DNA from 3 places in the Bacillus sp. JJ864 genome. Region 3 is predicted to be linked to each of the others. Evidence: riboswitches for the same ligand, from Rfam matches in the RefSeq annotation. Region 3 holds a riboswitch; each other region holds the start of a gene.
What was found. Region 3 has a riboswitch for thiamine pyrophosphate ahead of V7024_RS07825 (MTH1187 family thiamine-binding protein). Riboswitches for the same ligand answer to the same signal wherever they lie in the genome.
Positions count from the first base shown of each region.

Region 1: it holds a riboswitch for thiamine pyrophosphate, as region 3 does, so the genes downstream of both, tenA (thiaminase II) here and V7024_RS07825 (MTH1187 family thiamine-binding protein) in region 3, are expected to answer to the same signal.
Region 2: it holds a riboswitch for thiamine pyrophosphate, as region 3 does, so the genes downstream of both, thiT (energy-coupled thiamine transporter ThiT) here and V7024_RS07825 (MTH1187 family thiamine-binding protein) in region 3, are expected to answer to the same signal.

Region 1 covers NZ_JBALLY010000091.1:2,977-13,383, reverse strand. Annotated here, with positions in the region: gene V7024_RS15035 (thiazole biosynthesis adenylyltransferase ThiF) at 1-1,014, opposite strand, end outside; gene V7024_RS15030 (thiazole synthase) at 1,007-1,777, opposite strand; gene thiS (sulfur carrier protein ThiS) at 1,780-1,983, opposite strand; gene thiO (glycine oxidase ThiO) at 2,166-3,275, opposite strand; gene tenI (thiazole tautomerase TenI) at 3,259-3,888, opposite strand; gene V7024_RS15010 (ABC transporter substrate-binding protein) at 3,899-4,900, opposite strand; gene V7024_RS15005 (ABC transporter permease) at 4,897-5,649, opposite strand; gene V7024_RS15000 (ABC transporter ATP-binding protein) at 5,646-6,389, opposite strand; gene tenA (thiaminase II) at 6,358-7,053, opposite strand; TPP riboswitch at 7,139-7,239, opposite strand; TPP riboswitch at 7,300-7,408, opposite strand; gene V7024_RS14990 (SH3 domain-containing protein) at 7,837-9,000, shown strand; gene V7024_RS14985 (hypothetical protein) at 9,007-9,363, shown strand; gene V7024_RS14980 (DUF3965 domain-containing protein) at 9,585-10,407, opposite strand, start outside.
Region 2 covers NZ_JBALLY010000156.1:4,337-15,119, forward strand. Annotated here, with positions in the region: gene cydB (cytochrome d ubiquinol oxidase subunit II) at 1-626, shown strand, start outside; gene V7024_RS20745 (YdcF family protein) at 716-1,747, shown strand; gene V7024_RS20750 (DUF4247 domain-containing protein) at 1,801-2,610, opposite strand; gene V7024_RS20755 (DUF4178 domain-containing protein) at 2,623-3,129, opposite strand; gene V7024_RS20760 (DUF350 domain-containing protein) at 3,152-3,556, opposite strand; gene V7024_RS20765 (PspA/IM30 family protein) at 3,814-4,479, opposite strand; gene V7024_RS20770 (FeoB-associated Cys-rich membrane protein) at 4,710-4,877, opposite strand; gene feoB (ferrous iron transport protein B) at 4,894-6,882, opposite strand; gene V7024_RS20780 (FeoA family protein) at 6,879-7,106, opposite strand; TPP riboswitch at 7,352-7,453, shown strand; gene thiT (energy-coupled thiamine transporter ThiT) at 7,540-8,139, shown strand; gene V7024_RS20790 (response regulator transcription factor) at 8,267-8,917, opposite strand; gene V7024_RS20795 (sensor histidine kinase) at 8,886-10,349, opposite strand; gene V7024_RS20800 (substrate-binding domain-containing protein) at 10,333-10,783, opposite strand, start outside.
Region 3 covers NZ_JBALLY010000041.1:30,939-41,721, reverse strand. Annotated here, with positions in the region: gene thiM (hydroxyethylthiazole kinase) at 1-676, shown strand, start outside; gene thiE (thiamine phosphate synthase) at 692-1,345, shown strand; gene ilvA (threonine ammonia-lyase) at 1,463-2,671, shown strand; cyclic di-GMP riboswitch class I at 2,907-2,993, shown strand; TPP riboswitch at 3,140-3,242, shown strand; gene V7024_RS07825 (MTH1187 family thiamine-binding protein) at 3,340-3,660, shown strand; gene V7024_RS07820 (ABC transporter permease) at 3,608-4,408, shown strand; gene V7024_RS07815 (ABC transporter substrate-binding protein) at 4,405-5,397, shown strand; gene V7024_RS07810 (ABC transporter ATP-binding protein) at 5,394-6,143, shown strand; gene V7024_RS07805 (ABC-F family ATP-binding cassette domain-containing protein) at 6,726-8,264, shown strand; partial or broken gene V7024_RS07800 (DUF1992 domain-containing protein) at 8,307-8,438, shown strand; gene V7024_RS07795 (hypothetical protein) at 8,639-8,860, shown strand; gene V7024_RS07790 (histidine kinase) at 9,044-9,187, shown strand; gene V7024_RS07785 (TetR family transcriptional regulator C-terminal domain-containing protein) at 9,267-9,851, shown strand; gene V7024_RS07780 (MFS transporter) at 9,917-10,783, shown strand, end outside.

The DNA of each region.
Region 1 (10,407 bases), on a different contig from region 3:
AAAGTAACGATGATAAATCGTTTTTGCTTCCGCTATATCCTTTGTCCCATGCACAAGCACACGGCCGTCTTGAAATGCTACTAACCGTTTATTCTCAACAGAAAACGATAATAAATACGGATTCACTGTTAAATCCGTTACACGGTTTTGCAGCAGATTTTTATACATAGACAAATGAATCTGCTCTTTATGCGGCGGACGAATTTGTACTGTATTTCTACCGCATAAAACAGCCGCCCTGGAAGTATTCTCCTTGCTTAAATACGGATAAACGGCTTCTTCTCCGCACGATAAGCAGTGCTTGTTTCGCAACTTTTGTACATTCATGCATGAATATTCATTTTTCCACACATCAAATGACACAAGCCCCTCACGAAGTGCCTCGTAATCTTCTACTAAAACCTTTAATGCTTCCGCAACTTGATGTGAGACAACAATAGATACAGCAGGCGAAATAATCCCCGCTGTATCACATGTCACTCCCCCAAGCGGGATCGACTGCAATAAACAAGATAGGCACGGCGTCTTTCCTGGTAAAATCGTATAAGAAAGACCGTAACTCCCAACACAAGCTCCGTAAATCCATGGAATAGAATGCTTTTGCGATATATCATTTACAATAAACCGTGTCTCAAAGTTATCTGTTGCATCGATGATGAGATTTACACCTGTAACAAGTTCTTCTAGTTCTTCTGCTGTTACATCTTGCACATAAGTTTCTACAACTACATCGCTATTAATGGCTTGTAAGCGCCGCTTAGCTGCCACTGCTTTTGGTAAATGATTTTCTACATCTTCCTCGCAGTATAACTGTTGGCGCTGCAGATTACTCCAATCAATGTAATCACGATCAACAATCGTCACTTTGCCAACTCCAGCGCGAACGAGCATCTCTGCATTTGCACTACCAAGCGCTCCCACGCCGATTATAAGTACATGTTTTTCTCTTATTTTGTTCTGTCCCTCTTCCCCAATTGGAGAGAACAACACTTGACGAGAATACCGGCTATTCAAGGATACTCATTCCTTCTAACGGGCTACTTGCGGCCCCGCAGCGCTTACGTGCAATACGTCCTGCTTCAAACCCTAATCTTCCTGCCTGAATACTAAGCTTCATTGCTTCTGCCATTTTCACAGGATCTTTTGCCCCGGAAACAGCTGTATTTAACAACACGCCTTCTGCACCTAATTCCATCGCAAATGCTGCGTCAGCCGGACTACCAATGCCCGCGTCAACAATAACGGGAACAGTTGCTTGCTGGATAATAAAACTTAAATGTAACGGGTTTACAATGCCAAGACCAGAGCCAATTGGCGATGCACCCGGCATAATCGCATGAACGCCTAATTCTTGTAATTTACGTGCTAATACAACATCATCAGACGTATACGGCAAAACGATAAACCCTTCTTTTAATAGCATTTCTGACGCTCTTAACGTTTCAACTGGGTCTGGTAATAACGTTTTATCATCACCAATTACTTCTACTTTAATCATGTCGCATAATCCTGATGCTTTTGCTAGTTTTGCAATACGCACCGCTTCTTCTGCTGTTTTTGCTCCTGCTGTATTGGGAAGAAGGGTATACTTTGTTACATCAATTTTTTCTAGTAAATTAGGCTGCTCTGCATCAAAAATATCCATACGACGCACCGCAAACGTTAAAATTTCTGCTTCTGATACTTCAATCGCTTTCTTTTGTACATCAAAATCTGAAAATTTCCCTGTTCCTAATAACAATCTAGACTGAAAAGTAAATGGTCCAATTTTTAACATAATCAACCGCCTCCTACGAATGTGACAATTTCAATTTGATCTCCCTCAAAAACAGATGTATCTTGATGATCCTCTTTTTGTAAAATATCTTGATTACGTTCTACAACAACAATTTTCGTCTCTAATCCTAAATGAACAAGCAAATCAGCTACCGTCTTAACCTCAATTGGTACCTCTACTTGCCTACCGTTAATTTTTAAATTCAAGCTTTCAGCCTCCTTATTAAAGGTATAACAAACTTAAAATCCTTTTCTTTTAGGGTGGGCGAGTGGTCCTAGCCTTGCATAGTAACGGTCAGGGCCTTTTTCTGCCACTTCCCTTGCTAAAAACACGAGTGCAGGTCTCCTTTTTGCCTAACAGTAACTTATATGTTGAAAATGAAATTGATTTACATAGATTGAGAAAGCAATGAATCTAGTAAACGATTTTCTTGCTTTCCTTCTATAAGATCAGCCATATACTCTCCTGAAACTGGACTTAATAAAATTCCATTTCGGTAATGGCCCGTACAAGCATATAAACCAGTAATTTCTTCATGTCTGCCGATATATGGCATACTGTGATTTGATTGTGGACGTAATCCTGCCCATGCCCCGTCCCATTCTGCTTCCTTTAACGCTGGAAGAATCTGATACGCACGCTCTAATATAGAAGTAATACTTTCAGGATGCACTGCCTTGTTATATGTATGAGGTTTCATTGTTGCCCCAATGACATAACGTCCACCGCGCTTCGGTGCGATATAGAATCGCTCTTGAAAAATAGGTGCTTGTAATAATGGCTTACGACTGCGCACTGCAACGACTTCACCTTTAACAGGATATGTCCCCCACTCACGGTGAAAATATTTTAATAGTTTTGTACTCCATGAACCGCCTGCAATTACTACGTTTTCACATGAAATTGCGCTCTCTGTTGTAAGCAATCCTGTTACACGATTATCTTTCATTTGAATATCAAACACTTCAGTTTCTTCATATATATCCGCTCCAGATATCGCAGCAGAGTGAGCAAATGCTTTCGTCAGCTCCGGGGCAATCACATGACCATCTTTTGGGTGGTAGACTGCTCCAATAATCGAAGTAGATAAATAGGGTTCTTTTTTCCGTAGTTCTTCTCCTGAGATAAAATGGGACTCTTCTCCTGTTTGCTGCTGCCATTTCATAATATGAAGAAGCCGTACACTCTCTTCTTCATTTTGAGCAATACGGTAAATTCCTTTTTCTTCATATCCTATATCAATTCCGGTTTTATCACGTAATAGACTTGCAAGTTTTGGAAACATCGCGCGGCTTTTCCTACCTAATTCAAACAGCGGATCGTATTCATCCCATTCCGCCTGTACACCTAATAGTCCAACTGCTGCTTTAGACGCTTCAGAAGCAATCTTTTGTTTTTCAATAATAGCAACTTTATAACCTCTGTCAGCAAGGAAATGTGCAATCGAACTTCCGATTACACCGCCGCCAACGATGGCAACATCATATATTTTTTTCATGATTTCTCGCCCACTTTCGTATCGTTTCCTTATATAACTTCGCCTGCTCATTCGGTTTTACTGCACTTAAAATTCCGGACATAATCGCGATACCAGCAGCACCGGTACCGAGTACTTCTGCCGTATTATTAGGAGTAACCCCTCCAATAGCGGTAATTGGGATTGCTAAATGTTTTGCCATTTCGGTAATCCCTGCTAATCCTCTTGGCGGAACTCCCTTTTTGGAGTTTGTTTGAAACAAATGCCCATACAGAAGAGAATCTGCACCACTTTTAAAAGCAGAAACAGCTTCTTCATATGAGTGCACCGAGTAACCAACATGCAAATAAGAAAATTTTTCTTTAACAGACTTTATATCCACGCTGCGATATCCAAGTTGCACACGTCTAATATTGAATAAAATTGCAATATCAATCCGATCGTTGATGACAAGTTTAGAAGAAGGAAACCCCTTATGTAAGAGCTTTTCCACACCTTCATATAACTCTTTCGTACTTTTCTCTCGCTCACGAATGTGCAAATAATCTATTTCACTTTCAATATCGGTTGCTATATGCGCTAACTCTTCAAATGACATACGACCATTTGATATAACGTGAAGCTCAGCTTTCATACCCTTTCGCCTACTTTAAAATGTTTTCAAACAACTCGTTTGCCGGAACAATTTCTTTTGCCATTCCTTTTTCTTTTAGCCACTTATTTTGTTTTTCCCACGAACTTGCTGTATCTGATAAAAATGGTTCATCTTTTGTTTCCATTTTATCTAATAAAATTTTCATACTCTCTTTTTCAACTTCTGGAATAAGTGGGAAATTCTCTTTTTCTTGATGATTTAATAAAATATTTAATGCTTCATCTGGATTTTTCTTCATAAATTCATAACCTTTTTTTGCCCCGCGTAAAAAGGCTTGTAATGTTTCTTTATCTTGTTTCAATGTTTTATCGCCTGTTACAAATACAAGTTCATGATAGTTCGGTACACCGTAATCCGCTGGGTTGAAATATGCTGGCTCGGAACCTTCATGACGCATGACTGGAACTTCATGGTTAATATATGCCCCTGTAACAGCATCTACTTTTTTCGTAGTCAGAGCCGGTACTAAATCAAAACCAACATCAACTACTTTTACGTTATTTGGGTTTCCACCGTCTTCTTTAATCATCGTTTTTAAATATTCTTCACTTAACGGTGTCCCTGAATATCCCACTGTTTTTCCTTCCAAATCTTTAGGAGAAGAAACGCCTGCTGATTTTAGCGATACAACATGATTTAAAGGGGAACGAACAACTGCACCGATAGATTTTACTGGAATGTGTTCATTCGCTCTCGCAATCACAACATCAGGCTGATAATACAATCCAACTGTTACTTTTCCTGCTGCCGCTAACGTTAATGGATCAGTTGGATTAGAAGGAAATTTAATATTTACCTTCACACCTTCTTCTTTAAAATAACCCTTTTCAATTGCTGTATAAATAAAGCTATGCACTGCATTTGGGTACCAATCAAGCATGACCGTTACTTCTTTTTCACCTTTTTTCTTTTCTGATGCCGAATTGCTAGAACACCCAGCAATCATCGCAATTAATAATGTAAACACAAAGATGCGCTTTAATAATTTCATGAGTGCTTCCTCCAACTAATAAATTTCCTCTCAAATATCGAAACGAGTAATACAAAGAAAATAGCGAGAAGTGACAATAAAACGATTGGTGCAAACACACCCGCACCATCCATTTGTGTCATCATTCGTTTACTAAAATAGCCTAGTCCTGCTTGTGCCCCAAGCCACTCTCCAATCGCTGCCCCAATCACGCTAAACGGCACAGCCACTTTTAAAGCTGAGAAAAAATAGGGAAGTGCAGACGGCAATTTCAATTTTAAAAAAATATCTTTTTTTGTTGCACCATATGTAATTAAAAGCTCTTCCCACTCCTTTTTCGTACTACAAAGGCCATCATACGTATTCACCGCAATTGGAAAGAATGTAATCAGTACTGTGACAACAACCTTATTCCAAATCGAATAGCCAAACCATAAAACAAATAATGGTGCTAAAGCTGTAATGGGAATAGTCTGTGAAGCAACTAATAGTGGATAAAATGCCTTCTCAGCAAATGTACTCATACTCATCAACATCGCTAACCCAACACCTAATACAATGGAAATAACAATACCGATTACAGTAACAGAAAGCGTTGCTGGTAAATGCACTGTAAGCAATATATCCCGCAAATCCCATATTTTTTGAACAATAGCACTTGGAGACGGCAAAATGTACATTTCATCAAGAATCCGTGCTCCTACTTCCCATCCAATCAGTAAAATTGTAATTACAATAATAGCCGGAACATAATCTACCATTCGTTTCATACAAGCACCTGTCTTTGCAACATGCCAATGAGTTCATCTTTTAATGCCAGCATTTCTGGGCGATGCAAATCTTTTCGAGAGCGCTCTTTCCCAAGCGGCACAATCCGCTCAGTCAATGATGTAATGGGCTGCTCTGTTACGATAAAAATACGATTAGAAAGATAAAGCGCTTCATCAACATCATGTGTAATAAACAAAAATGTTTTTTGCCAATGTTTCCATTGTTCAAACAACCATTCTTGCAGAGATGCCTTCGTTAATGCATCAAGTGCACTAAACGGTTCATCTAATAATAAAAGGTCGCCGCCCGTTAACAACGTACGAATAAAAGATACGCGTTGCCGCATTCCGCCTGATAAATCTTTTGGCTGTTTCTTTTCATACCCTTGCAGTCCAAACTGCTCCAACAGCTCTTGTGCTTTCATTTGTGCCTCTTTTTTCTTCATTCCTTGACATTCAAGAGGCAAAGCTGCATTTTCAATAATGGTTCGCCACGGGAGTAACATATCTTTTTGCGGCATATAGCCAACAGGAGTCGTTCCCTTCACCTCTATCGTGCCGGCATTTTCTTTCTCAAGCCCTGTAATAAGCCGAAACAATGTACTTTTCCCGCAGCCGCTTGGCCCGATAATACTAATGAATTCCCCTTCTTGTACTGCAGTATCAAGATTCGCTATAATCGGTTTCTCATCATACCGAAACGAAACATTATGAAATTGTAGTATGTTCTTGCTCCTCAAAACCCCACATCTCCTTACGATATGCCATATCCCAAAATAAGTATTCAAAACGGCTGGAATATAAGAAAATCTCTTCTAAACGATTTCGTTCTTCTTCTGTTTTCCCTACTGCAATTTCATTACATAAATCAATTAACCATACGCAAAGATTCCCATATTCATCAGAGCTATATCCTTGAATCCATTCACCAAAAAATTCGTGATCGCGCGCTCCTGGAATAGCATTTAAACGCTTTCCAATCTCCCAATAACTCCACATACACGGAAGCAATGCTGCAATTAACTCAGCAAGTGTACCGTTTTGTGAAACGGACATCATATAGTTTGTATATGCTAGATTCATAGCAGACGGCTTTGCTAATTCCATCTCTTCAACAGAAATTCCTAAGCGCTTTGCATATTGTTTATGAATCGTCATTTCCTCATTTAAAATCCCATCAATTTGTTCAGCAAATTTCGCCATCACTTTTGGGTTTGTTGCTTTTACAACACCAATTGCATATAGCTTGGCGTAATCTAACAAATACAAATAATCTTGAACAATATAATATTGAAATCTATCTTTCTCTAACGTTCCATCTCCCATTCCTGTTACAAATGGATGATTATGACTCTTTTCCCAAACAGGTTGCACCTTTTCAAATAGTCTTTCACAAAATGTCATTTCCGCTTCCCCTTCCTGTATATATGTTTCCAAATAAAAAACCACTTCTATATAAGAAGTGGCCACAGCAAACAAAAGAAAAACTCATTTGTTGTTTCCACTTCCCTACGCTAGCATCACCTAGATCAGGTTATAAGGGTTAAGGTTTTTACCTCTCTCAGCTTTTAAGCACCCCTAGTGGTGTTCTATAAAATTTTCAATAAAAAAGTCCCCGTTTCTATGCATAAAGAAACGGGGACATTATTTATATCGTCCAAATTGCTTCCCTACGCTAGCATCATCTAGATCAGGTTCAAGGGTCAAAGACTATAGGTCTTACTCTCAGCTAGCAACACTAGCCCCCCTAGCAGTATATTCATTTAACATAGTCAGTATACCATCACAATATCTCACCCGCAACTCTTTTCATTTCTCCTTCTACCTATCTGTAAGTTCAGAAAAAATCGAATTTCTTCTCGCTCTTTCCATAATAGCTATAAATCTGCTATCCTTTTAGTATATACCCATTTTCACTTTTCGACATTTAAGTCGCTGCTATGCAAAATACATCATGACCGCTACTTGTTTTCTCCTTTTTGTTTAAACCTTGCATGTGGTAGAAAAAGGCCTTGCCCATTTCTATACGCGGCCAAATTCACCACTCTAAAAAGAAAAGTTTTGTAACTTACATATAGAGAAAAAAGCTTTCGTTTGTTTTTCATCCATAAATATGTTACAAACTTAATATCTTCATATTATAATTTAGATTATACCAATTTATCACATAAGGAGGTCTATGAATATATGAATTTAAAAATTGCAACACTAACAGCAACTACTGTAGCAGTTGCCGCTATGCTCCCCTCTATAGCAGACTCTAATGTACATACTGTAGAAGCAGAGCAAACAGCAAAAGCAAACATTGGTTATGTAAAAACGGAAACATTACAAATGTACAATAGCCCGAATGGAACAGACTCTGTTATTGATAACATTACACGTGACACTCCCGTTACTATTCTTGAAACAACAAATGAATGGTACAAAGTTCACACTCACAATAACACTGGCTATGTCAAAAAAGAAGCCATTTCGTTAACCAAACTAGAAAAAAATCAATATATCGTAAATGTAGATGCATTAAACGTTCGCTCTGAACCAAATACACAATCTGAAATTATTACTGTATTACCAAACGGGAAATTTGTTACTGTTCAAGAAGAACAAGATGGATGGTATAAAGTTATACATAATGGAACAAGCGGTTATGTAAAGAAAGAATTTTTATCTAACGCCGATCAGCCATTAGTAAAAGGAATTACTGTACAAGGCGGAAGTTCTTATTTTGTTGCCACTCCAACGTTAAAAATACGCAGCGGAGCAGGAACAAATACAGCTATTATCGGTTCTTTAGCAAAGGGAACACAAGTACAAGTCGTTGAAAGTGTGGGAACATGGTATAAAGTTCGCTACGGATCAGGATATGGCTATGTCGCACAGCATTATTTAGTGCAAGTGCAAGGACAACAACAGCAGCAGCAACCAAAACAGCAAGCTACACCATCTATTCCAGCTGTATTTAAATATCCTGCTCAAGGAAAAATCAGCTCAGAATTTGATGTACGCTGGGGAGAAATGCACTATGGTGTAGATATTGCAGCAACAGGAAATGTGCCAATCCAAGCTGCCGCATCTGGGACTGTTGTGAAATCATATTATTCTACAAGCTATGGGAACGTTGTATTTGTTGCCCATCGTATAAACGGGAACTTATACACAACTGTATATGCCCACATGAAAAGCCGCGCTGTCAAAGCAGGAGATACAGTACAAACAGGCCAATTGCTCGGTTATATGGGAAATACAGGGCATTCATTTGGACAACACTTGCATTTTGAATTGCATAACGGGGAATGGAATTTTGAAAAAACAAATGCTGTAAATCCACTTCCTTTCTTAGTTAGGTAACGCATAATGATACGTAATATTCCATTACTGATTGAGTATTTAGCATTTTTCGGTTTAATTTGTTGCTTATTAATTTACAACATAAACATTGTATTTTTAAGCATTGTTATTACATTTGTTACTTGTGAAGTGCTTATGGAAATATTCAAAATTCGACTAAAGCGACATATTTCACACATATATACTGCTCTATTCATTATCAGTTCTTTAATAACAAATATTAATTTTAATGGCTTACATGTCTCGGCAATATTTCCAGTATTTTTTATGACTATTCTTCTTATAGTCTCTCAATATATATATGTTCCAGAATATCGGAAACAACAGCATCAACAACAAGAAACATGGAAAGTGGGGAAATAGTGCACCGATTCTTTACAACCAGTCTAATGAAATCTTTTCTAGACTCGTATGAAAGAATGAATCATTTTTTCGGCATTAAAGATAATACAAATAGTCAATTTCTTTTGTACGGCATGATTTCTTTTACAATCATTTTTCTTTCTCTTTACTATTAAAAAAGGATTCCACATCGTGTGGAATCCTTTTTTACGTTCTATATAAATTAAAACTACTTTTCTCGTTTATCCGCATGCATATTGCTCATAAATAAAACTTAAATTATATTTATGTTCTAAATTCATACGTTGTTCATCACTGCACCAATAAAATAAAATATCATGTATTGATGCATAGCGCTTATTCTTTAAAAATTGCTTAATAAAAGAAGGAAAACAATTTGGTAATTGTATAAATATATAATTGCGTAGTAGTTCCTCTTTATAACCGATTCCTTTGCATATATGCATAAGTTCTTCACAATAATACATTTGCTGTGGAACTTGAATCATTTCAAAAAATGGAATGTACGATAATAATTTCCCAATAAAGTGCTCATATTTTGTTATAAACTCAAATGACATATGTTCCATCATCTCTTTTATAACAAACAAATAATCATCAACATGAGTTGTCTTTAACGGATTCAGATGATCAGATATTTGTGCAATCACTGCACGCTGACATGCTACAACAGCACGGCTTGGTTCATAATATGTTAAGAAATCTGTACATTTTCGATATTTTTTTAATAAATCTAACGTGTATACATCACAAATATATGTATTACAATATTTTGCAAGCTCCATTAAATTTTCATCTAACTGCTTTTTTGATAATGCCTTTGCTTGTTTACAAAGAAACAGAAACATAAACTCCATCATTTCTTTATGAGACAAAAGCGTCTTATACTTTTCAATACACTCTACATTAAACTTAATTCTTTCCCAAATAAAATCATCATTACTTTCTAATTCCGTAACCTTTTGTTTTATAATTAAATAATTCCAAGCGACTACTTGTGTAAATACATCCCATGATTCGTACTCAAGCGATGTTTGTACAAAT
Region 2 (10,783 bases), on a different contig from region 3:
TTACGTTCGCTAACCTATATTACGGATTACAAATTGGTAAAAATGGCTATGAAGGAAATTTACTTAGCTTATTACACCCTTACGGCATTTTAGGCGGCCTTTTCTTCACAGCAATCTTTGTCGTATCCGGTGCACTTTGGGTTATGATTAAAACGACCGGTGAAGTATCAGATCGTGCTTATAAAATTGCGAAACCATTTTCAATGGCAGCAGCAATTATTCTCGCTATCTTTTACGTCGCAACGTCAAACCTTACAAACTTATTCCAAAACTTTACGGAATATCCTGTACTGTTCTTAATCCCAGCGCTTGCGATGTTAATGAGCGTTATCGCAATGGCGATGGTTTTCAAAAGAAAAATTGGCTTAGCTTTCACATTTGTTTGCTTAACAATTGCTACGTTTATGGCAACTGGTTTTGCTGGTATGTTCCCAAGAATGCTGCCATCTCGCATTAACGATGCATACAGCACAACATTATTCCAAGCAGCAGGTAGTGAATTAAACTTGAAAATTATGTTCTTTGTTGCGATGGTAATGGTACCAATCGTTATTGGCTATCAATTATGGAGCTACACGATCTTTAAAGAGAAAATTCATAAAGACTCTGCAAAAGGGTATCACTAAAATCGCGAACCATCCTCTATCCGGGGATGGTTTTTTTGATATATAATTAAAAAGGAATTTACTAGAAAGTTGAGGTATTTACAAAGGCTATGTTTTTAGAAATCATCACCTTTATTTTACTTATTATTTTTTTATTCTTTTATTTAAGAGATCCAAGAAGTTTAATAATCGGATTTTTATTCAATCTATTTTTTTGCTCATTCCTTATCCTGTTTGTTTATTTAGGTTTTAGCTCCGGTAATGTGATATTTCGAATCATTGCTGCTATCCCTCTTTTCATCATTGGCTTTATGTTAACCTTTGGTATATTCGCTTTAATGATTGGACTATTTCTGAATGCAAGGGTTTTAATGAGAAAAGAAGGACGACGCTTTTCAAATTGTTTAACTTTACTAGCTGGACTAGGTATTTTATTCAGTATAATATGCTTACTATTTAAGCCAATTCAATTTTTATCTCCTTATTTCGGACCAATTTTTAGCGGCGTGTTTTTCATTATGATATATTTCTTTTTCCATTTATCCAACTTCTTAACAGCTTATTTTCTGTATCAATTCAACAGACCAAGACGCAATCAAGATTTCATTATCGTTCTTGGCAGTGGATTAATTAACGATAAAGTGCCACCACTTTTAGCAAGCAGAATTAATAAGGCAATTGATTTTTATTGGAAACAAGCAGCTGTTTCTTTTCCGCCTACAATCATTTTCTCTGGTGGACAAGGCCCTGATGAAAACCTCCCTGAAGCTGAGGCTATGCAAAGGTACGCCGTTGAAAAAGGGATTCCTACCGAGCATACGATAAAAGAAGATCGTTCTGTTAACACGTATCAAAATATGTTATTTTCAAAACAAATTATGGATTCACGAAAAGAAGGGAAATACAAAAGTATCTTTACAACGAATAATTTCCATCTTTTCCGCGCTGGATTATATGCAAAACAAGCCGGACTTAATAGCCAAGGAATCGGTTCAAAAACAGCTTTTTATTACTGGCCAAACGCGATGATTCGAGAGTATATTGCGATTGTTGTCATGGGTCGTAAACGCCATATTAAGGTTGTAGGAGTTATCTTAGGATTCTCCGGACTCCTTACAGCGATTAGTTTTCTATTTTCTTAATCCATACAAGAAAAGCGCAAGAAGCAACTGGTATGCTTCTTGCGCTTTTTTCTTTACCTTCTTTTCGTAACTTTTCCGGAACCGCCAACCTTTGTTTTAGGGGGAGACGTATTCTTCGGTGGGCCTGTTGTTGATGATTTCGGCTTCACATCTGATTCACTAGAACCACCTGGTGATTTTATAATTTTCCCTTTATTCTCCGTAGAAGGCGGAGCATTCTGCGTGCCTTTTTCCGTAATACTTCCCGAATCACCTACAGACGGTTTTTGCTCTACTTTATCACTTCTTTTAATAATAGAGCCTTTGCCTTGTTTCGTAATAGGCGGCGTTGTTTTCTTTTCTTCTTTTGTAGGTGGTCGTTCTTGGATAACCGGTTTATGATTTTGTCTGTCTGTATACCCACGGTAATCGCCGTGATACGATTTACGCGAATCAAATATATCGTCCAGTATGCTTGCTAACAGAAAGCCTTGTAAGAAAGATGGCTGATAATTTTGACGGACAAACTCTTTATTACTGATTTCAATTAATGTGTCAGATGGCTTCTCTTTATCCTTCTGAATGTTGTATATTTTATCAGAATACACAAGGAACATTTGATTTTCGTCTTCTTTAGACGCTTGTTTTGGTTCCTGTTCATCAATTAATTCTTTGGCAACTTGAGGAACTGATTTATTGGCGGCTCGATACACATAAGATTCTTGCTTACCGTCTTTCGCAACTGATTCTAACGGGTAACGATCTTGAATCGACTTTCCATTTTGACATCCCGATAAAGCAAAACCTGCAATTACAAGTAAAATAACAATAGCAAGTATAGCGATGCCGAGCGATTTAATCATGGGAAACAATCGTTTTGACATGATTACGCCCCCTTACGTTGCTCTTATGATTTGTACATCAGCTGAAAGAATCGATTCTCCCTCATACATCATTGTACGTCCATCTTGCCACTCAACGCGAAGCAGCTTTCGATTATCAGATTGGAACTCCCATACGTATTGTTCATCAGATGCTGCAAATGGTGTTTTTCCCATGACGACAACACGCCCGTTATATTGCTCTTCCATATGGTAATCTATATCATCCATTTCAATTGTCGTTGGAATCTCATTGATTGAATCTAATCGTCCATCAATAGGAGTATATAATTTATAATACGTATTTTCGCGATTTTCAATTTTTAAATATCGAATTGTTCTTCCATCTTGCAATGTTAAAACAATTTCATTACGAGAATGCATGCTTGTTTTTCCAACCACTTCATACATGACTAACGAAACTTCAATCATGTCACCAGGCGCTAACGTAAGTACCGTTTTCTCAGGTTTAGCAGGTTCCGGACTTTTTATTATATTTTTAATACGTTTAAATAAACTCATTGACCTACCCATCCTTTTCTCGTTATAGACATGCTGATAAAATAAGGGCACCGACAATATGTAACGAACCCGCTAAGACAGCATGTGCTACATATCCTTGCTTTGTCCCTTCATCTAAATCTAAATTAACTGTTTTTCGCAAAATAAGTTCAACAAACATTTCTACAAATAATAAGATTACAAAAGATACCGCTGATGCAAGTAATGCTTGCCATAAATCGTTTGATTTTGAAATCGATTGCGACAAAATATATCCTTGTGCAAACAACTTCATCGCAAAGCGCGTCGTAACTGCCATATTCCCTTTTTTAATTTCTTCTAAATCTTTATATTTAGTAAAAAGTGAATCAATCCACATCAATAGAAATAAAAGGATCGCACTTGCACCTGTCCATACAAGCATGGCTAAAATGTTCATCCCTGTCATGAAAAAACCACCTCTGAAAAAATAATAGAAAACCGACATGACTTCCTACTATGACATGTCGGTTCCGTTGTCTATTCTCTATAAATCCATCGTAATTTCCTAGCATATAAACCGCGGCCATGAAAACAATAACAGTTCTCCACTCATTCTCTCCTTTTGTTTTCACGCGGTATGGGGCCAAAAAAAGCACTGACCGCTCCTACGCATGATCGGATGCTCTCTCCAACCTAAAAAGAAAAGGTTTTTTCATTTATAGATTATTTCTCATACTGCTTCATAATACGAGCTAATTCATCATCTACAGCTGAGTTTTTGTTTAAACTCGCAAATTCTTCATCTAATGATTTTTCTTTTTTATAAATTTCTCCGCTTGCTTCTGCTTCAGCTTCTAATTGAAGAGCTTTTTCTTCCATGCGGCTTAAACCTGCTTTTGCTGTATTCGCATCAAAACCAGACATTGCCTGATTAATATTCTTTTGTGCTTTTGCTGCGTTCACACGCGCTACAAGCGTTTCACGTTTATTTTTTAATTCTGTTAATTGCTTACGCATTTCTTCTAATTTCGCGCGAAGATTATCAGCAGCCGCTTTATTTTGCTCGTAGCTTGCTTTATACTCATTCATTTTTTGTTCTGCATTTTGCTTTTCTTCTAAAGCACGACGTGCAAGATCAATGTTATTTGCTTGAACAGCCATGTGCGCTTGTTCTTCACGTTTCTTTACAAGTGCTTCTTGCTCTTCAAACAACAGTTTAAATTTTTTCTCAAGAGCAATTTGAGCTGCTACACTTTTCTCCGCTTCTTGTACATCCTCTTGCATATCACGTAAATACTGATCCGTCATTTTAACTGGATCTTCCGCTTTTTCAATTAATGAATACACGTTGGACATCGTTAAATCTCTTAATCGCTTAAATACAGACATTCTAATTCCTCCTAATTAATTGCTTCATATTTCAAATTCAGCGCTTGGAAAACCCGAAAATCTTCCTTTACAGTAAGAATATTCATACCTTAAACCTATGTGTACATTATATCAAAAATAAAGTGTACTTACATCTTGTTTCTTAAATATACAATCCATAATATGACATCCCCATCACAACTTCTAAAAGGTAGATAAAAAAAGCTTTGCGAAATTCGCAAAGCTTTCCTCTATTTATTCACAACTTGTTCCATATCAGTGCTACAAATGTTTGACTGACATGATTTATTAAGAGAACATGCTGCACATTTCCCTTTTTTACTTCGCTTTACGAAGTTCATTAGCGTATATCCTGCATATCCAAAAATGACAGCTCCAATTACGATATTAACTATCATTATGATACATCTCCTTTTAGAATCCGAGCATGGATCCAACTTGGTATATTGCTAGTGTTAATACATATGCAACCACAAGCGGGTAAACAACAGAGAAAATCGTCCACTTTAAAGACCCTGTTTCACGGCGGATAACCGCAACTGTTGCTAAACATGGTACATATAATAAAATAAAGAACATAAACGAATATGCTGATAATGTTGTGAAATGCGTACCAATTACGTTTCCTAATACATCTTCTTTCACAGAATAAATAATTGCCATTGTCGAAACAACAACTTCTTTTGCTAAAAATCCTGTTAACAGTGATGCAGCTGCTTGCCATGTTCCAAACCCAAGCGGCGCAAGAATTGGAGCAAATAACCCGCCAATCATCGCTAAGAAACTATCTCCCATATCTACACCGAATCCAGATGGCCCAGCATAGTTTAATAACCAAATCACAACAGAACCACCAAAGATAAATGTACCTGCTTTACGTACAAATCCTTTTCCTTTTTCCCACGTACTGCGCCATAACGTTTTTGCTTGCGGCACACGGTAAGGCGGAAGTTCAATTACAAAAATAGATTTCTCTTCTTTTAAAACCGTAACGGACATAATTTTTGTAACGAGTAATGCAAGGATAATACCAATAAGATATAAAGAAAATACAACAATCGCTTGACTATGCGGGAAAAAGACTCCAGCAAATAATGCATATACAGGCAGGCGGGCTGAACATGACATAAATGGTGTCACTAAAATCGTAAGCAGCCTCTCTTTCTCCTGTTCAATCGTTCTCGCTGCCATAACGCCTGGTACATTACAGCCAAAACCGATAATCATCGGAATAAACGCTTTTCCGTTTAATCCAAAAAACTCCATAATCCGATCCATTACAACGGCAATACGCGCCATATATCCGGAATCTTCTAGTAATGAAATAAAGAAGAACAACGCAAAAATTTGCGGCACGAATACTAATACCGCACCAACACCAGCAATAATTCCATCTGTAATGAGCGATCGAATGAAATCAGACGCACCAATATTCGTAAGACCTGCTGTTACCCAATCTGTAAATGGACCGCCGACAAATGCATCAAATTGATCCGATAAAGGCGTTCCAATCCATGAAAACGTAACCTGAAAAATTAAAAACATGATTCCTAAAAAGATCGGTAGTCCAAAAATTTTATGCGTAATTAATTTATCAATTCTTTCCGAAAAAGGAATGCTTCCTTCTTTTTCATGACGAATCACATTTGTTTTCAACTTTTCAATATACGCTGCACGTACTCCGTATATATGCTGCTCTAGCGTAACATCCAATTCTGCTTCTAATGCAGAGCGAATTGCTACAAGTTCGTTATATACATGCGACTTAGTGAGTTCTTTCTCTACCACTTCGTTATTTCCTAAAAATTGCAGCGCAAGCCACCTTGCATGCTCATCATTTTCTCGCTGCAATTTCTCCATAACGCGCTGGATTCCTGTCTCTACCGTTTTACCGTATGAAAGAACAAACGGTTTCTGCTCCGCCTTATCGCTTTCATGAAGAGCAGCTAATAATTCCTCGCAGCCTCTTCCACTTCTTGCTATAACGGGAATAACTGTTACACCTAGCATTTCAGATAGCTTCTTGACATCAATCATAATCCCGCGCTGTTTTGCCACATCAATCATATTCAAACCGATAGAAAGTGGTTTTCCAAATTCTAATAATTGCAATGTTAGATGCATATTACGTTCAAATTGAGAGGAGTCCACAATATTTAACATATGATGAAACTCTTCTGTTAATAAAAACCGTGTAACAACCCCTTCATCACGGGATACAGGATTTAAATCGTATATACCTGGTAAATCTATTAACATTCCTTGCTTATTTTTTAACTTACCAATCTTTTTTTCTACGGTTACTCCGCTCCAGTTCCCAACATATTCATAAGAACCAGTAAGCGCATTAAACAATGATGTTTTTCCCGTATTCGGATTTCCTAGCAAAGCAACCTTGTTCACGCTAATTCCACCTTTATCATTTTCGCATCACAATGACGAATAGAGATTAATTGTCCACGGCATTCTAATGTACAAGGACCATTAAGCATTGCCTTTTGTTTTACACAAAGCTCGCAACCTTCAGAAAATCCAAATGAAGCCAAACGGCGTTTTAACAATTTATCAAGAGATTGTAAATCTTTTACACGTACTTTTTCATCTATACTCATATCAACTAAGTTCATAAATTATCCCCCTAAAAAGATAACGATAATTATTATCAATATAAATTATAACATGACTCTCTGAAAAAACACTATACACTATGCTGTGTATTTATTACTATTTTCGTACAATTCCATCTTATTTAACATAAAAATCGTTGCTATGTACGGCCAGTTGCTCTCTCCCTCCCTAAAAAAAGGGTTTTTATTTTCATTTGCCATTCTTAACCATTATTATTACAATAATAGTAACAATCTAAGAATCTCGTTGTCACAGGGGGAGCCTCGTTGCTGAGAGGGAACACTTTGTTCCGACCCTTTGAACCTGTTAGTTAATGCTAACGTAGGAATTGTGCAGACGTATATACATAAGTAGTGATTTATAATTTGTGTATTTCCATCCCTCTATGATAATGGTTCTTCTTTTGTAACTTGGATATAGGGGGACTTTTACATGCGTAACACAAATTTACAAGCAATGATAGAGGCAGCGATTCTCGCAGCATTGGCATTAGTCATCGACATTTTGCCGCTCTCTATTAAACTTCCAACAGGCGGTTCTATCTCATTTGCTATGATTCCAATTTTTATTATTGCTTACCGTTGGGGATTTAAAGCGAGTTTCTTAAGTGGTCTCGTTTGGGGGTTATTACAAATTGTTGCAGGAGATGCATCTATTTTCACACCGGTGCAAGCGTTTATTGAATACTTTATCGCCTTTGCCTTTATTGGCTTTGCTGGATTATTTCATGCACCAATTCAACAAGCAATTGCCAATAAACAAAAAGCAAAAACAATTACGTATATCATTATTGCTACATTTATTGGTAGCTTAGCTCGTTACTTTTGGCACTTCATTGCTGGCTTTATTTTCTTTGGACAATATGCACCAAAAGGACAATCAGCTGTTTTATATTCCTTTATCTTTAACGGCGTTACAATGATTGGTTCTTTCGTATTGTGTGCGGTTCTACTTGTCGTTTTATTTATAACAGCACCGCGCTTATTTACAGGCGTGAATAAGCATTATATAAATACAAAAAACATTGCTTAATCAGCAATATTTAGATGTTCTAATTATTTAAGAGATAGACAAAAATCCCGCTTTTCTAAAGCGGGATTTTTCTGCTACTTTCAATGAATGAAAGGAAAAAATATCTTTTCTCACAAACACCATTCCGTTATATCATGTTGATTAAATTATACTTTATCGCATATTGAACAAGTTCACTTTTCTTAGAAAGATTCAGTTTGTTCAACATTCTCGTCTTATGAGTATCAACCGTTTTTATACTGATCGTTAACTCTTGAGCAATTTCAGACAATGAAAATCCTTTAACAAGATACTGCAATACCTCTCGTTCACGTGGACTTAGAATTACATAAGGATTTCGGGACTCTGTTTCATTTTGTACTCTTTTTAACATCGTTGAAATTTCCTTTGGGCGAAGGTATAAGTACCCATCCATAACAGAATCAATAGCAGTGTATAATTCCTCATCTACAGCTGCTTTAGGGACATAACCTGAAGCTCCCGCGTTCATGATTAACGTTATATAATCCTCATCTTCGTGCATGGTGAGCGCTATGACTTTCGCTTGTTCATAACGTAATTTAATTTCTTTGAGAACCTGGATTCCATCTAAGCGTGGCATAGATATATCCAATATCAAAATATCAGGTTTTAAAATGTCGTAAAGTTGAAGGGCTTCAAGTCCATCAGAGGCTTCACCTACAACTTGTAAGGACGGTCTTTTTTGCAATAGTAGTTTTAAACCTGATCTCATCAAGGCGTGGTCATCAACTAGCATTATGCTGATTGTCTTTTTCATCTTGACACCCTTCTCTCTGTTTTACTGGGATAGACACCATAACTTCAGTCCCACCGATTTTGTGAGTTTTGATAAAAAATGAACCGCCTAGTAATTCAGCTCTTTCCCTCATTCCATATATTCCAATTCGATTTTGCTGGCGAGCTTTTTCAAAATCAGTCTCATGTATACCTTGTCCGTTATCGTGGATACTTAGCTTAATAGAACAATCTTTAATCTCCATATTAATTACAATCTCAGTCGCTACTGTATGTTTCACTACATTAGTAAGACTTTCTTGAACAATTCGGTATAGTGCTACAGCGATATGACTATCTATGGTAGCACTGTCATCATCGGGAACGTGCAAAATTACAGCAAGAGCGAATTTTTCTTCAAACTTTCTTATATATTTCTTTAATGCCGGAATTAAACCTATATCATCAAGGATTGGTGGTCTTAATTCTACCGCTAAATCTCTAATTTCTCGTAAAATATTTGCCGCAGTCTCTCGGCTTACATTAAGTAGCTCCTGTTGTTCAGCATCTTTAGCTTCATTAGCCAAAATACGCATTGTAACCATTAGAAACGTAAGGGCTTGGCTTGTTTCATCATGAAGTTCACGAGAAATTCTTTTTCTCTCCTCCTCATGCGCGGATAATAATTTCAAGATTAACGTATCTCGAAGAGCATCCTTTTCTTGAAGTTCCTTCAGTAATTTTTCTACTGCCGTTCTCGAACTAATCAGGTTATCAGCCATTTCATTAAAAGCCCGCGCTAGTTTTCCAACTTCATCGTCACCCTCTGTTTTAGCCCTTAAGGATAAATTACCGGCTGATATACCTGATGCTATATCAACTAAACTGTTGATTGGTTTGGTAATGATACGAGTTACATAATAAGCTATACCTGCCGCTCCCATGCATACCAAAAATGTAGCGAAAATCAATTCTACTATTTTAGTAAAAATATAGCTTTTCGCTTCTTTTTCTGCCATTCCAACTCTAACAAATCCTACATCTCCACCTTCAATTGGAACAAGTATGTCATGGATATTTCCTTCATCTGAAGTTAATATAGCGGATTTTTCATTATTGCTACCATTAGGCTTATGTGCATTTAATATTCCTTTCGGTAGATGTTTAGAGAATGTATTTCCAATAAGAACATTATTATTGTCAATGACCAGTATATAACGAACGTCTTTATTCGTTTCCTGTGCCCGGGTAATGAGGAGGTGAATCGAATAGTAGTCGTCAGTTAGAATGTAATCCGAAGACAATGCCGCAATATTTTCAGCGATATTTACGCCACGCTTTTTAAGGTCCTCTGTCATCATTTTTGTGAGTGACTCCCAAATGATACATCCCAATAATAGAGCAAGAAAGAGTAGTGAAACGAGGATAGCTCCAAATATCTTCTGGTTTATTTGTAATTTATTTATCCATTTCATAGGTGACCTCATATAACTTAGGTTCAAATGGAACAAAACGATCAATAAACAGCCCCTGAAAAGCTGATTTTATTGGTTCTTGTTCGTGCATGGAAATGAAACTTTCTTTAATAATTTTCTTCTCTTCATCAGGTAAATTACTCCTAACGACAACAGGACCGGTACCAATCGGTTCCGTTTTTTCAATAATTTCCAAATCCTTAACCAGTTCTGGATTTTGACGTTTCGTGCGCTCAAAGACTAAACTATCAACAGCAGCTGCGTCAACAACCTTATTTATCACAGCGCCTAAGGAGCTTTCATGATTATATGTAAAAACATAACGACCGAAGAAATGCTCTGGAGTTTCACTTAATTCAGCTAATTTTTTCCTCACAAAAATATATCCGGAATAGCTGGTTGGATCGGTAAAGGCAACGTTTTTGCCTCTTAAA
Region 3 (10,783 bases):
GGCATATGCGAAAGAAGAAGTAGCTGAAATGGCAAGTATTGCGGGAGCGCTCGTGTTAAATATGGGAACACTTCGCCAAGAAGAAGTAGAGGCGATGCTTATTGCTGGAAAGTCAGCAAATATGCACAATGTACCAGTTGTATTTGATCCTGTCGGTGCTGGGGCCACTTCGTATCGAACAGAAGTGGCAAGTTATATTCCAAGTGAAGTAAAGCTAGCAATTATCCGTGGCAATGCAGCAGAAATAGCAAATGTGATTGATGAGAAATGGGAGATTAAAGGCGTTGATGCAGGGGAAGGAAATGGTGATGTTGTGTCAGTTGCGAAACACGCATCTAAGCAGCTCAATACTGTTATTGTTATTACAGGAAAAGAAGACGTGATAACAGACGGAGAAAGAACGTTCATTCTTCGTAACGGTCATCCGATTTTAACGAAAGTAACAGGAACGGGTTGTTTGTTAACATCTGTTATCGGAGCATTTACAGCAGTTGAAAAAGATTATGTAAAAGCAGCTGTTGCGGCGGTAACATTTTACGGTGTAGCGGCAGAAATTGCGGCAAGTAAAACAGTTGAACAAGGACCCGGAAGTTTCCAAATTGAATTTCTAAATCAGTTAGCAAATGTTACTGCAGAAGACGTTGAACAATATGGAAATGTTGAAGAAGTTCGTTAAGAAGAGGTGAGAGAAATGGCACGTATCGATAAGCAACACATGTCTGAGTTATTAAAAGTGTATTTTATTATGGGCAGCAACAATTGCCATAAAGATCCATTACAAGTTATGAAAGAAGCGCTTGATGGCGGAGTTACACTTTTTCAGTATCGTGAAAAAGGTGACGGAGCGTTAACAGGGGGAAACCGATATGCATTTGCAAGACAGTTGCAATCTTTGTGCAAAGAATACAATGTTCCGTTTATCGTAAATGATGATGTGGAATTCGCACTAGCGTTAGATGCAGATGGTATTCATGTTGGGCAAGATGATGAAAACATTCAGATCGTACGTGAAAAAATGGGTGATAAAATCATTGGTGTATCCGCTCATACAATAGAAGAAGCTCGTTTTGCGATTGAAAATGGTGCGGATTATTTAGGAGTAGGACCGATTTTTCAAACAAACACGAAAAAAGATGCAAAAGCAGTACAAGGAACGGCAGGATTACGTGTTTTTCGTGAAAGTGGTATTGAAATTCCGATTGTCGGTATTGGTGGTATTACAATTGAAAATGCTGCTTCTGTCGTGGAAGCAGGGGCAGATGGTGTTTCCGTGATTTCAGCGATAAGTTTAGCGGATTCTCCTTATGAGAGTACGAAAAAATTAGCGGAGTTAGTAAAAAAATAATGAGTTGATAGATGAAAAGAACGATTTCTTATGTGTAGAAATTGTTCTTTTTTGTATAAAACAAATTGCGCCGTTTGAAACTAAAGTGTATGAATATACTGTTTCGGAGGCGACAACATGATTACGTTACAAACGATTATAGCCGCTCATGAAAAAATGAAAGGCATTGTCCATACGACACCGTTAGATTATTCTAGTACATTTAGTGAGCTCGCTCATAATGAAATCTATTTAAAGCTTGAGAATTTGCAAAAGACGGGTTCCTTTAAGGTGCGTGGTTCTTATAATAAAATGACTTCACTTAGTAAAGAAGAATTGCAAAAAGGAGTTGTGGCAGCATCGGCTGGTAATCATGCGCAAGGTGTTGCTTATTCTAGTAATATGCTCGGGATTCCATGTACCATTGTTATGCCAAAAGGAGCGCCGCTTAGTAAGGTGCTTGCAACAAAGCGTTACGGAGCGAATATCGAATTGCAAGGAAATGTATTTGATGAAGCACTGGCTTATGCGCTTGATTTAAGAGAGCGAACTGGAGCGACATTTGTCCATCCATTTGATGATGAGCATGTGATTGCTGGACAAGGAACAGTTGGATTAGAAATTTTGCATCAGCTTGATGATGTTGACGCGGTCATTTGTCCGATTGGAGGCGGTGGCTTAATTGCGGGCGTTGCGATGGCGATTAAAGAACAAAAGCCATCAGTGAAAATATATGGTGTCCAGGCGCTAGCATGTCCGAGTATGAAACAATCTTTACAGGAAAAACAAAGGGTGACAGTACAATCAACGCCTACAATGGCCGATGGAATTGCGGTGAAAAGACCAGGTGATCTCACCTTTCAGCTTGTGCAGCGTTATGTAGATGATATTTTCTGTGTGGATGAGATGGAGATTGCGCGGACAATGCTTATGTTATTAGAACGTAATAAATTACTTGTAGAAGGATCGGGTGCTACTTCATTAGCAGCGCTGTTATATGGAAAAGTGCCTGAGCAAGGGAAAAAGATTGTCTCTGTAATAAGTGGCGGTAATGTTGATGTTAATTTTATTTCTCGTATTATTGAACACGGGATGGTGGAAGCAGGACGATTTGTCCATATTTCAACTATGATTAAAGATAAGCCAGGACAATTGCAGCAAGTATTGCAAATTATCACCGATTTAGAAGCAAATGTTCTTCACATTCACTTAGAGAGAATTGGATCGAAAGTATTCCCAGGTTATGCACAGCTTCATCTTTCTCTTGAGACGAAAGATAATGAGCATATTGAGCAAGTGCTAATGGGAATGCGGAAGAAAGGATATAGTATTGAAATCATTGAATAAATATTTAAACAAACGTTTGATTAAAAAGAGCTAGCCCTTATAAAGGCTAGCTCTTTTGTAATTATAACACATTAAAAACGTGATTTACTCTGTTTGTTAACATTATGTTACAAGAGGGTTATTTTGAAATTTTATATTTATATGTACAAATAAGTGGACAAACTAATCTAGATGGTGTAATCTGTGGACAGAGAATTGTTTAATTCTCATAAAACTCCCATATCGTTCAACTCGTTCTCGAGAAAGGCAAACTTGTGGAAACACAAGGTCGCAAAGCTATAGGAGCTAAGGTCAAATAAGACTATGCTAGCCAGTTACCGGACTGATAGGGTTGGTTTAGGCCAATGTTTTTATAACATTGGTCCCTTTTTTTGTGTAAAAATATGAAGAGTAACTTGAGACAGTATTTTTGAGAAGAAAAAAATAAATTTGTTTGTTCATAAAAATAATACGTGCTACAATGAAGACGAATTGAAACAGGGGAGCCGGTATGGCTGAGAGGATGTAACAATACATCGACCCTTAACCTGATCTGGATAATGCCAGCGTAGGGAGTTGTATCAAGAATCGTAGCGACTGTTATTCTATGATAACTTGTATATAAGGCTTTCCTGCTTTTGGGCAGGAAAGCCTTTTCTTTTTATATGAAATTAAAGGAGGAACTTAGTATGTCACAGCAAGTTACAGTTTCATTTTCTGTTGTACCACAAGCAAAACATAAAGATGTATATGCGGTTGTAGATAAAGCGATTGAGGTTGTTCAGCAATCAGGCGTGCGCTATGAAGTTGGCGCGATGGAAACGACGATGGAGGGGGAATTAGACGAGCTTCTTAATATTATTAAACGTGCGCAGCAAGCTTGCATAGATGATGGGGCAGAAGAAGTCATTACTTCTATTAAAATTCACTATCGTCCAAGCACAGGCGTAACGATTGATGAAAAAGTGTGGAAGTATCGTGAAGAGCATGAAAAAACAGAAGAGATCTAACATAGCGATTACGACAATTTGGCTTTTCCTTCTCATCGCAATATGGGAAGGCGCTGTTTCCATATTCCATATTGAACCGTGGATTTTGCCGAAGCCTTCTGCAATTGTACATGAACTGATAGAAATGAAAGATTTATTACTTCCCAATATGGTGCAGACCTTACAAGAAGTTTTCATAGGATTATTTTTTGCAATTATACTTGGAACGAGCATTGCAATAATTATGGATGTAATTCCATTATTCCGTGTGTTAATTAATCCATTATTAGTGATTTCACAAACCGTTCCGATTGTTGTACTCGCACCGTTATTTATTATTTGGTTTGGCTACGGAATGCTGCCAAAAGTAATGGTTGTGATTCTCGTATGCTTCTTTCCGATTACACTTAGTATTTTAGAAGGTTTTCAAACGGTAGATAAAGCGATGCTAAAGTTGCTGCAAACAATGCGGGCAAGCAAGTGGCAAGTCTATCAAAAAGTGAAATTTCCAGCAGTACTGCCATACTTTTTTTCAGGATTAAAAATTGCCGTTACATATAGCGTAATGGGAGCCATTATTGGGGAATGGCTTGGGGCAAGTGAAGGATTAGGCGTTATGCTGACAAGAGCGACGAAATCTTTTTTAACAGCTCGTGTGTTTGGAATCGCTGCTGTTATTGCCTGTGTGACGCTACTCTTGTATTTTATTGTTGAATTTATGGCAAGACTAACAGCACCATGGGTTTACAGAAAGGACGGAGAAAAATGAAAAAAGGGTTAAAAGCGTTATTAGCAGCTTCTTTATTATTTACATTTGCAGGCTGCTCAGCAGGGAAGAAAGAAGAGAGTAAAGAGGAGAAAGTAAAAGTAGTATTGGATTGGTTTCCGAATACAAACCATACTGGTTTATATGTAGCAAAGACGAAAGACTATTATAAAAAACAAGGGCTAGATGTAGAAATTATTCAGCCAGGTGAAAATACGTCTGCTGAACAAATGGTTGCATCAGGAAAAGCTGATTTTGGTGTAAGTTATCAAGAGAACGTAACAACAGCGCGAGTGGAAGACATTCCAGTCGTATCTATCGGTGCTGTTATTCAACATAATACATCGGCATTTGCATCTTTAAAAAAGGATAACATCACATCTCCAAAAGCATTTGAAGGAAAACGATATGGCGGTTGGGGAGCACCAGCTGAAGAAGCTACTTTAAAAACAATTATGGATAAGCATCAAGCAGACTATAATAAAGTGCAAAAGGTTGTACTTGGACAAACGGATTTCTTTAAATCTATTGGCCGTGACGCTGATTTTGAGTGGATCTATTATGGCTGGGATGGTATTGAAGCAAAAAGAAAAGGCATTGAGCTGAATACGATTATGTTAAAAGATTTAGATCCAGCGCTAGATTATTATAGTCCTGTTATTATTACTAGTGAAAAACATGCAAAACAAGATAAAGATTTTGTGAAGAAGTTTATGAAAGCAACAACAGATGGCTATAACTTTGCAATTAAAGAACCGCAAGCATCAGCGGATATTTTAATTAAAAATGTACCAGACATTAATAAAGAGTTAGTACAAGAAAGCCAAAAATGGTTAAGTACGAAATACCAAGATGATGCGAAAGCGTGGGGAGTACAGAAGGAAGAAGTATGGACGAATTATATGAATTTCTTATATGACAATAAAGTCATTAAAAAGAAAATTGATGTGAAAGCGGCCTTTACGAACGAATTCCTTCCAAGTGAAAAATGAACGGACTACAAGTAAAAGACGTTACGAAAACATTTGATGGGAAAACCGTGCTAGAGCATATGAATGTCTCAGTTCAAGAAGGTGAATTTGTTTCGTTTGTTGGACCAAGTGGTTGCGGAAAAAGTACGTTATTGAACATTATTGCTGGCATTGAACAAGCAAATGATGGAGATGTACTTTATGAAGACCAATCCGTTATGAAGCGGGATCTTGTTAGCTACATGCCGCAGCAAGATCTTCTGCTTCCATGGCGTTCTGCTCTTCATAATATTGTATTGCCTTTAGAAATTGAAGGACAATCCAAAAGAAAACGATTAGAAATTGGTATGGAAGCATTAAGGCAATTTGGACTTGATGAATATGCAGACCATTATCCAGATGCGTTATCAGGTGGAATGCGGCAGCGTGTTAGCTTCTTACGTACGTATTTATGTGATAAACCAATTATGTTGCTTGATGAGCCCTTTGGAAAATTAGATGCATTTACAAAAATGGAAGTGCATAGCTGGTTATTAGAATCATGGCAAAAAGGGAAACAAACGATCATTATGGTTACGCATGACTTAGATGAAGCCATTTTGTTATCAGATCGTGTCTTCATTTTGTCGCAGCAACCATCAACAATTGTTGGAGAAGTGAAAGTGAACTTGCCGCGTCCTAGAACGATGGATATGTTAACGTCAGAAGAGTTAAAAGAAGATAAAACAGCGATCTTAAAAATATTAGCTCCTTATATGAGGAAATAAAATATTGCTCCTTAACGGTTTTTGATACAATTACTGTTAAGGATTTTTTTGTTAAGCAAATGTTGACTCAGGAAGAAAATGAAATTGCCGCCAGGTAGACAAAAAGGAGCCTGCTACTTACTTTCTCCTTTTGTTTAAGCTTCGCGTGTGGCAGAAAAAGGCCCTGACCGCTTCTATGCATGGCCAGATGCTCTCGCCCCCCTAAAAAGAAAGGGGTTTTTACAGATTCTAAGCAGGAATTTTAACAAATTTGCAGAATGTAGCATATGATAGAATAAATGTATGATTTTTGTTTATTCTATATACAAATAATAATTTATAAAGAGGTGAAAGGATAAGATGACTTTATCAACTGTTCTTCAAATGGTTTTGGCTTGATAAGGGGGAAGTCTGCCCAATTTTTGAGTAAAAGCCAACCGAAAGACAGTAGATAAAGAACCTTATTCCTTTTTTACGATAATAATTTGTAATGGATAAGGTGTGTTTGCCTTATCCATTTTTGCGTTCAGCGAATTGAATATTGTTTTTATTGTACTGTTCTCTCGTTTGGCTTTAGATGTAAAGCGAAAAGGAGAGAGTAAAATGAGTATGTTATCAGTTGAAAATCTTACCCATATGTATGGTGATAAAATAATCTTTCAAAATATTGGCTTTCGATTACTGCGAGGTGAGCATGTTGGTCTTGTAGGGAGCAACGGAGCAGGGAAATCGACATTACTGCGTATATTAGCTGGAGAATTGCTTCCTGATGGGGGGACGATTGAATGGTTTTCGCAGGTGAAAATCGGCTTTTTACAGCAACATATAGATTTACAGTCCGGAACAACGATTATGCAGTATTTACAAAGCGCCTTTGCCCACTTGTATGATACCGAGAATAAGATGCTGCAAATCGCAGAGAAAATGGCAGCAGGCGATAATCTTGAACAATTGTTAGTGCAATATGGAGAGCTGCAAAGTGTACTAGAGCATTCTGATTTTTATCATATTGAAGAAAAAATCGAAATGGTCGCTGCGGGATTAGGAATTTTAGAACTTGGTATGGATCGTGATGTGGAGCAACTAAGCGGTGGCCAACGAACAAAACTGTTATTAGGAAAATTATTATTAGAAGAGCCGCATGTTTTATTACTTGATGAACCAACAAACTATCTTGATAGCGTGCATATTGAATGGCTTATGGGGTATTTGAAAAATTACGAACATGCTTATATTATCGTTTCGCATGATGAAAGGTTTTTAAATGAAATTACGAATGTCATTTATCATTTAGAACATAAAGGAATGAAACGCTATATAGGTAATTATCAAACATTCCTAACAAACTATGAGCAAAATAAACAGCAATTACAAGTAGCGTATGATAGGCAGCAAAAAGAAATGGAAAGACTAAAGAATTTTATTCAAAAGAATAAAGTTCGTAAAGCAAAACAGGCAAAAAGTCGTGAAAAAGTGTTAGCAAAAATTAATCAAATCGGAAAACCATCTTCTGCGCTGCAACTGCGTTTTACGTTTCAGGTGCATTTTGATCCTGTTAGCCGAATTTTAGAGACGAAAAATATGCAGATTGGTTATAAAGAGCCTTTATTCAGTCCAATTGATTTACAAATAAAGCGCGGTGAAAAAATTGCAATCGTCGGCTATAACGGGATTGGGAAAACAACAATGTTAAAAACATTGCTTGGGTATTTGCAGCCTTTAAGCGGCACCGTGCAAATAGGAGAGCGAGTAAATCCAGCTTATTTTGCACAAGAGGAATTTGCCACGGAGCAAACACCGCTTGAGGAAGTATGGTCACTGCGGCCGGATATGACGCAAAAACAAATTCGGCAAGCATTAGCAAGGTGCGGTTTAACAGAAGAGCATATTTTGCAACCGCTTTGCTCATTAAGCGGCGGGGAACAAACGAAAGTACGTTTATGTGAATTAATGTTAACAGAAAGTAATGTACTTGTTTTAGATGAACCGACGAATCATTTAGATGTTCGGGCAAAAGAAGCGCTGAAGCAAGCTCTTATGGAATATGAAGGCACGATTCTGCTCGTTTCCCATGAACCAGATTTTTATGAAGAATGGGTGACACAAGTATGGGCAGTGCAGGACTGGTGTAAACGCGTTTAATCGTGAGGGAAGTGTTTCTGGTTAAGAGCATAAGCTATGGCAGAGAGACGGGGATTACAAGAGGAATTAACGGCAAAATCACTTCGTTTTCAGCAATTGATCGAAAGACGTAAATTAAAAGAAACAGCTTCATTTGGTATATATCGCGATAAGATATTTCGAAAATTCCTGTAAGGGAGTTCGTATAATTTTGAAGTAAATAAGAGCTAACAATTGCTATCTGTACTATTAGTTTGAAATTCATCCTAATATAGGTGAAAATGTAATTTTATTAGAGGATATGGAGGGAGTTTTGGCGAAATATATAGTTGTGATTGCTTTCCCTGAAAAATATAAATCGCACTCTAGTTGAAGAGTGAAAGGGGGATTTTAGAATGGAAATGTTAGTAGGGGCTGTGTTTTTTATTATACTGTTTGCCATTATTGTAAAAGTAACTGCGTCTAGTGAAAGAAAGCGAGGACGAAAACGATATAATTCCGATTCAACGGATAGTACAGGATATAGTGCACCAATATTTTTTGCAGGATCTAGTGACAGCTCGGGGGATTGCGGAAGTTCTTTTGGCGGAGATGGTGGCAGCTGCGGCGGAGATTAACATAGAAATGCGCCTGAAAAGGCGCATTTTTTATTGCTTTGAAATTTAAACAAACGTTTGATTAGTTGGGGGAAAGTCTTGTGAAATGTATTAAACAAACGTTTGATTAATAAAGAGAAAAAGAGAAAAAGAGAAAAAGAGAAAAAGAGAAAAAGAGAAAAAGAGAAAAAGAGGGAACATAGAATGGAGAAAAAGCTGAAAGTAAAAAACAAAGGGAAAATGATTGCATTTGCTGTAGTAGCAGGTGGCGTTGTTTTATTTAAGGTTGCGTTAAAAATAGGGAAATTGTATGCGATTCATAATTGGATTGACAAGATGTTTTCTTAAATGAGAAAAATGCCTCTTGTAAGGAAGAGGCATTTTTTGTTAAAATTAGACTGAACGGTCGGTTTAATGAGGTGCAATGATGAGAAAAAGTGCTGAAGAAATTAAAAGAGAAATTGCTTATAAAGCAGAACAATTATTTTCAAAAACAGGGTATGCAGCAACATCTATGGAAGACATTTGTGAAATTACTGAGCGGAGTAAAGGTAGTATTTATTACCACTTTAAAAGTAAAGAAGAATTGTTTTTATTTGTAGTGAAGCAGCATACGTACGATTGGCTGGAAAAATGGGCAGAAAAAGAAAAGCAGTACCAGACAAGTACAGAAAAGCTATATGGTCTTGCGGAATATTATGTGGAAGATGTACAAAATCCAATTTCTAGTACAATTGAAGAATTTCTAACGAGTCAAGTTGTAAGGAAAGATATCATGGATGAAATGATCGCCTTAACTCGTGAATCGTATAGCATTTTTAAGAAGCTAGCCGAAGAAGGGATGGCATCCGGTGAATTTCGTCAAGATGATGTAAATGATCTCATGTACGTTGTGAACGGTTTGTTAGCTGGGCTTGGACCGTTATATTATGAAATGAATGCAGAAGAAATGAAACGTATTTATAAAAAGGCAATTGATGTTTTATTACAGGGAATGGCAGCTGGATCGTAACGTCAGCAGCTTTTCTTTTGAAATAAATTAGACTGAACGGTCGGTTTAGAAAAGGGGGAGATACGATGAATGCTTTGTTAAAAAATCGAGTGTTTCTGCTTGTAATTGCTTCTGATATTTTACAACAATTTGCAATTTGGATCCGAAATATGGCGCTTTTGTTTTTTGTTATGGAACAGACAAATAATGATCCCGTTGCTGTTTCTATATTGTCCGTTATGGAATACGCACCTATATTTATCTTTTCGTTTGTTGGAGGTGCCTTGGCTGACCGGTGGAATCCAAATCGCACGATGATTACAGGGGATATATTAAGTGCACTATCTATCGTTATGATCGTTTTCTTGTTGAATATTGGGTATTGGCAAGCGTTATTTGCTGCAACATTTGTATCAGCGGTCGTCAGCCAATTTTCACAGCCAGCAACTTCACGCGTTTTTAAACATCATGTCGAAGAGGAACATGTGAGTGCAGCCATTGCTATATCTCAAAGTTTACAAGCGTTGTTCCTTATCTTTGGTCCAGTTGTAGGAACATTCGTATATACACAGCTCGGTTTATTTGCATCACTCTACAGCTTAATCATTATTTTTGCTTTATCAGCTCTTTGTCTTTCATTTCTGCCAGGGTGGATGAAAGAAGTAGAGGCGCGGCAATCTTCATTATGGAATGATATAAAAGAAGGTTGGTTGTATGTGTTACGTTTGAATCCCCTGCGAATGTTGGCTATTGCTTTTTCGATCATTGGCTTAGCAGCAGGTTTAGTACAACCGCTTGAAGTCTTTCTCGTTGTGGAGCGATTAGGAATGGAGAAAGAAGCTGTCCAATATTTAACTGCAGCCGATGGCATTGGGATGTTAATTGGGGGCGTTGTGGCAGCTGTTGTTTCTAAAAAAGTAAAGCAGAAACATTTACTCGTTTTTGGAATGATT